DNA from 2 places in the Rhizobium sp. BR 362 genome. Region 1 is predicted to be linked to the other one. Evidence: predicted binding sites of a transcription regulator. Region 1 holds the regulator's gene; the other holds the start of a gene.

Region 1 (3,392 bases):
CGATTTCGCCTTCAGCGCCTATTTCGATGGCACCGGCGCGAATGGCTTTGCCTATGGAACGCCGATGCTAATGTCGCCATCTGGTGATGTTGCCCAGGGGTCGTTTCTGGACAAGGCGGATATTTGGCTTGCGCGTTTGCGCAGCAGCATCGGCGACAGGATTAGGACGCTTTTGCCCGGTGACACCGGCGCCTTCGCGGCATCGCTTGTCACCGATGAGAGACGAGCAATTTCGGATGAGACGACGGAAGCGCTCAGGACTTCAGGCCTTGCGCACATCATTGCAATTTCCGGCCTGAACATGGCGCTGTCTGCAGGCATTTTTTATGTCGGCCTGCGCTATGCGCTTAGCCTATTTTTCGGCGTGGCACAGGCCTGGCCAACGAAGAAGATCGCAGCCTTCGGTGCGCTGATCACAGTGACAGCCTATTATTTTATTTCCGGCTTCGGGGTATCGGCAGAGCGCGCTTTCATTATGATGGCGATCATGCTGATCGCCGTGCTCTTCGACCGGCCATCCCTCAGCCTTCGCAATGTGGCGCTGTCCGCGATCGTCATCCTTATTCTGTCGCCGTCGCAGGCGCTCGGACCAAGTTTCCAGATGTCTTATGCCGCCACATTGGCTTTGGTGTCGGGTTATTCGCTTTGGACGAAAAGACCGCATCGGGAGAGCGTTCTCTCCCGCTTCCGGCTCATGCGTCCGCTGCTCTTCGTCTCGCGCTTCTTCGGAGGCATATTGTCGACCTCCTTTATCGGCGGCGCATCGACTGCGATTTTCTCGATCGAGCATTTTCACCGGTTGGCGACATATGGGCTTATCGCCAATCTGGCGGCTATGCCCGTCGTCTCATTTGTGGTCATGCCGTTTGGCATGGCGGCGACGCTGCTGATGCCATTCGGCGTCGATGCTCCCTTCTGGCAGATCACCGGCGCGGGCCTTGATGCTGTCATCGTCATTGCCAAAACGGTCGCCGCCTGGGGCGGCAACATTCCCTTTGGCCGGTTGCCGGTCTGGCTGTTCCCGACGGTCATAGCCGGCTTCTTGCTGATGACCTTGCTGAAAACATGGCTGCGGCATGCAGGTGCATTTTTGATCATCGGTTCGGTCGCGGTCGTGGCACTCAGCCCCGGTGTTCCGAAACCCGATCTGATGATCTCCGAGGACGGCACGCTCGTCGCATTGCTGCGCAACGGCGCGTTGACGACCAACCGGGAAAAGCCGCCCGACTTCATCTTCGAGCAATGGCAAAGAGCCCTGGCGATCACCGAGCAGCAACCGCCAACGATGCTTCCGCCCGGCAGTCAGCTCCCCAAGATCAGCAAATCGGACAAGCATCGCCGGCTGACTTCCGACGAGCAAGTCGCCGTTCGAAAGGCGATGGATGCGGCACTGGACAATGCCGGGCAGGGTGGCTTCGCCTGCCAAAAAGGGGCATGGTGCGTGGCAATGCTGGACAATGGCGAAATGCTCGTCACCATTGAGGATGCTGCCTATCTCGCCCCAGCCTGCGACACCGCTAACATCGTCGTCACCCCCGTGCGTCTGCGTCTGGACCACTGCCGCTCTGGCGCCATGCTTTTTACAGGTGCAACGCTACGCCGCACCGGATCCATCGAAATCAATCTCCGCGCCGACAAGCCGATGATAACGGCGGCGTTTGAAAATCTGACGCGGCCATGGAGCCTTCATCGCGCTTACGACTGGCGAACGGGCACTTTCGGAGCGCCGATCGCACCGGTGTCACCCGTCAGTGATAGCGGCGAATGAGGCCGACAAGCTTGCCTTGTACTTTCACGCGATCCGGCCCGAAAATACGGGTCTCGTAAGCCGGGTTCGCCGCCTCCAGCGCGATCGAAGCTCCCTTGCGACGGAAGCGCTTCAGCGTCGCCTCCTCGTCATCGACGAGAGCAACGACGATGTCGCCCGGATTGGCGGTGGTGGCGTTGCGGATAATGACCGTATCGCCGTCAAAGATGCCGGCGTCGATCATCGAGTCGCCCTTGACCTCCAGCGCATAATGTTCGCCGGAGCCGAGCATGTCGGCGGGAACCGTGATGTCGTGGGTATTGTTCTGAATGGCCGAGATCGGAACGCCGGCGGCAATGCGGCCCATGACGGGAACTGAGACTGAACTGTTGTTTTCCTCAATCACCGGCTTGGCGGGAGCAGGCGGCGGCACAAGTTGCGGCTTGCCAAGGCTCCCCTCGATGACGCTCGGTGAAAAACCGCGACGCGGCTGCAAGCTCGGGCTATAGGCCTCGGGCAGCTTGATGACCTCCAGTGCCCGGGCCCGGTTCGGCAGCCGGCGTATGAAGCCGCGTTCTTCCAAGGCAGTGATGAGACGATGAATCCCGGACTTGGACGCAAGGTCCAGCGCATCTTTCATCTCATCGAAAGATGGCGGAACACCGGACTCCTTCATTCGTTCGTGAATGAAGAGAAGCAGTTCCTGCTGCTTGCGCGTCAACATCGTTTTGAACCTCAGGAGTGAGAAGGTGTCGTGAAACAAATCCAGAACGGACACTATATGTTCCATATGTGTTCCGCAAGCCCTTAAATTTTGGTGAAGATTTTGTAAGCGCAACAAATAAATGGGAACATAACAGGTCCCGGTCGGACAGATTTTTTTCGATACATCCGAGTTAAAGACCGGAAATATATCAGGAATTCTGCGGAAAGCCTTTTTGTGCCCGTCAGGACAGCTCATCCAAAAAAGCGATGTGAGCCCATCTGTTTGCTAACTAAGCTCTTTGGGGAGGATGGTTGCTGAACGAAGGAGGGCAATCTGTAGATCAGACTGGGAAGATTGGATTCGGAGCGGCTTTGATCGGTTCCGTCCGTAGCGATATTGGACGGGAATTCAATAGCTTGGGTTTTTTCTGGAACTCCCGTGCCGATGCTCGAGCAAGGTGCGGTCGTTGGCTATCTGCCGCAGCATGCTGCGCCCGGCCAGAATCATTTCGAAGAGAAAGGCGATAAAAGCGCCCATGAGCGCGAAGACGGCAAGGCCGAAGAGCCAGAGCAATAATTGCTCGCGAAACTGCTGGCGAATCGCACCGCCCATGAGACCCAGCGTCGCGAGGCATGTGAACACGCCCGATGCCGTGCCGAGCAGGACTGCAATCTCTAGCGCCAATGTTCGCCGCCGCAGATAGTAGAGCTGCAGCAACCGCGTTTCATCCGGATCGTCCGAGGTCACCCGTTCGAAAAGGCTGTTGACCCGGTCGGAGACGCGAGCGAGCCTCGCCGAAAAGACATTGAGGCATCCGGCGGTGCCTGCCAGCAGAAAGACCGGAGTCAGTGCTATTTGGATAACATGCGCGGCAATAGACGTCAGATGGTCGTTCAGCACATTGGATCTCCTTCCTGTCCAACGTCATCCAGTATCGCC
Region 2 (3,392 bases), on a different contig from region 1:
CGCATTGCCCGTCAACTGCTCGTCAGCCAGCAGGATGACGCGCGGACGCATGACATGATCGCTGCCCGAGAGCCGCGCCACGGGATCGCCGAGCCAACGGACGAGGCCATCCGCACTGATCGCCAGATCGCTGTTGCCGGCCGCATGGATGCGGGCGGCGCGCGCCTCGAACTCCAGCGCCAGCGCCTTTTGAGAGGCCGTCTGGACAGCCTTGGCGTCCGGCCCCTCGGTTCCCGCGATAGGCGTGAACCGGAATCCGGTCAACTGTCCCACATGATGCCCCTCGACGAAGACATCCCCATTCACACTGATTTCAGCTTCCAGCATCGCATTCTCTCTCAGGCGCTTCATGAGCACAGATGTCCTGCGATCAACAAAGCGTTTCGTCAACCTCTCATGTAACGCGTCAGACAATCGATCTTCGATTTCCCGCGTCTTTTCTTGCCAGTGTGTCGGATCGGCAAGCCAACCGGGCCGGTTCGACACATAGGTCCAAGTCCTTATCTGCGCGATTCGCGCCGAAAGCGTGTCGATTTCGCCATCCGTCCGATCGGCGCGATGCACCTGTTCGGCCAGGAAGTCCTCTTTTACCGTGCCATAGCGTACAAGGTCGGAAAAGAGGGTGGCGATGAGATCGGCATGCTGGGCGGGCGTAATCCGCCGATAGTCCGGAAGCGCACAGGCTTCCCATAATTTTTCCACTCGCTCCGGAGTATTGGCGAGATCGGAAATCTCCAGATCGCGCGACAGATATTCCAGCGCCTGCTGATCGACTGCCGGCAGCGCGCGCGTCAGGCCCTGAACGCGCGGCGCGCTCTCGAGGCTCGCGCGCAGCGATGCGATCGAGGAAAAATCGAAGTCCTTTGAGCGCCATTGTAGCACTTTAACCGTATCGAACTCGTGACCCTCGATGCGTCGCACCAATTCGTCGTCGAAGGGATCGACGTGGCCCGTCACACCAAAAGTGCCGTCCTTCAGATGGCGGCCGGCGCGGCCGGCGATCTGGCCGAGTTCGCCCGGATTGAGCTTGCGGAACTGATAGCCGTCGAACTTGCGATCCTGGGCAAAGGCCACATGATCGACATCGAGATTAAGTCCCATGCCGATCGCATCGGTCGCGACGAGATATTCAACATCGCCCGCCTGATAAAGAGCGACCTGTGCGTTGCGGGTACGCGGGCTGAGCGCGCCGAGGACAACAGCCGCTCCGCCGCGCTGGCGGCGGATGAGTTCGGCGATAGCATAGACTTCGTCGGCGGAGAAGGCGACGATCGCCGTGCGCTGCGGCAGGCGGGTGATCTTCTTTTGCCCGGCATAGAAGAGATGGGAGAGCCGGGGGCGCTCGACGACGGTGATCCCCGGCAAGAGCTGCTCGAGGATCGGCCGCATCGTGCCGGCGCCAAGCAGCAGCGTCTCGTCACGCCCGCGCAAATGCAAAATGCGGTCGGTAAAGATATGGCCCCGCTCGAGATCGCCGGCGAGCTGTACTTCGTCGATGGCGACGAAAGATGCCCGCGTGTCGCGCGGCATGGCTTCGACGGTGCAGACGGAATAACGCGCATTCGGCGGCGAAATCTTCTCCTCGCCGGTGACCAGCGCGACATTCTGCGCCCCGACCTTCTCGACGACACGGGTATAGACCTCGCGCGCCAGCAGCCGCAGCGGCAGGCCGATGACGCCGTTCCCATGCGCTACCATGCGCTCGATGGCATAATGGGTTTTGCCTGTATTGGTGGGTCCGAGCACCGCGGTCACGCCGCGTCCGCTCAGGATCATTGGCTGCGAAGTCTGAGTCATAGGTCCATGCATGGGCGAGAAACCACTGTCTTCCGATCAGCAAGGTCCCCAAGGAAGAGAAGAAGAGATGACGACCATATGTGACAAAGGCAAGACCTGAATGAAAAAACAACGGCCGCAATATGCGATTTTATTTCCGGCAGGTTCAACCAAGAGCTACATTCTCCCTACATCCCACACGAGTCCCGACGAGTCGGGAACAGCTTGAGAACGAATCGGCGACGAATCGCTGACTCCATTCAGTTCCCTTTATGTTCACCACTATATGTGGATTTCGCTCTGCGAAAGTCCACCAGATCGTGAATCGGATTTTTCTGCTTTTTTTATGTGAACTGGCGGACAAACGTCGAATCCAGCGGAAGGGCAGGCGCGTTTGCGAACATGGTTAACCTTTTGTAAACGTCGCCGAATTTCACAACGCATGCCGCGACCGACTTCCCATTAAGATTCGGGCCAAAGCCGGAACGAATTGGCGACGAATCGCTGACTTCCCTCAATTCCGCATTTGTTCTCCACAATATCTAGCGTCTTTCCGAAAGAAAAGCACAGGACTCTGCAGGGTTGAAGCGGCGAATCACATCGAATCGTGGATTGCAATTAACTTTTGAGAGAATCGTAATATAAAAAGCCCATAATTTCGCGTTCTGATTGAATGCGTTAACTTCTCGATCAAAGCCGGAACGAATCGGCGACGAATCGCCTTTTCCTTCGTGTACTCGATTTGTTCACGGCTAGATATAGCGTTTGAACGAATGAGCTCATCCAGATGGAGAATGAGATAAATGAGCCGGTTGGGAGAAAATTGCGCGACATTAACCATTTCGGCGCAGAAGATACTACTTTTCGGTGACAAGACCTAACCCGATCCATCCAAAGAAGTAGATCCCGTCATGGCCAACCGCTGCCGCCGTTAACCAAAGCCCAAATGCAGAACGAATCGCTGACGAATCACGGACACGGCCGCTTTCTCGTTTCGTTCACCGCAAGATATTGTATTTAAAGAAAATTTTAACCATAAGCCGAAGTCCTTTTCAGCTCTTCAGCCGCATGGCGTCCGTGCCTGCGTTAACTTGTTTGCCTCCGCATGCCGGCTCATCTTTATGGGTTTTTATTTCTGAGCCGGAACAATTTTCGAGGAAATAAGTTTCTATCGACAGCGGCATTGATGCGCTTCTCATTCGAAGAAACGGATAAGGACGCATCAGCACTTGTATCTAGCGCATCTTATCCGCTTGCGTGAGGTCGCTCTGGCGGGATGCTCTAGGGCTGGACGCGGAGGATTACGCTATGCTTGGTACAATATTGCTCGTGATTTTGATTCTGTTGCTGATCGGAGCGCTTCCGAACTGGGGTTATAGCCGGGGGTGGGGTTACGGTCCATCGGGCGGTCTCGGGCTGGTTTTTGTCATCGTTCTCATTCTGCTATTGATGGGCCGGATCTGATCCGGCCGATTTGTTGAAGACCTCACACACTAGGGAGCAATGTTATGAAAAAAATCATCGTCGCGCTCGCTCTTGCCGGCGCACTTGCCTCGTGCACGGCAACCGAGAGGGGAACAGCCATTGGCGCCGGAACCGGCGCGATCATAGGCGGC

Evidence for each region. Region 1 encodes LexA, which represses DNA repair genes until DNA is damaged. Its sites were predicted from a motif close to TGTTCNNNNTGTGTTCNG; they were not measured.
Region 2: a site for LexA is predicted at 2,039-2,056, ahead of QDY28_RS09245 (helicase-related protein). Genes of this name have one in related genera too.

Annotation. Positions count from the first base shown of each region.
Region 1 is NZ_JARWGH010000016.1:99,028-102,419, reverse strand. Features, by position in the region: gene QDY28_RS19625 (ComEC/Rec2 family competence protein) at 1-1,768, shown strand, start outside; gene lexA (transcriptional repressor LexA) at 1,749-2,471, opposite strand; gene QDY28_RS19615 (DUF2721 domain-containing protein) at 2,862-3,353, opposite strand.
Region 2 is NZ_JARWGH010000005.1:125,160-128,551, reverse strand. Features, by position in the region: gene QDY28_RS09245 (helicase-related protein) at 1-1,797, opposite strand, end outside; gene QDY28_RS09240 (DUF3309 domain-containing protein) at 3,085-3,240, shown strand; gene QDY28_RS09235 (YMGG-like glycine zipper-containing protein) at 3,285-3,392, shown strand, end outside.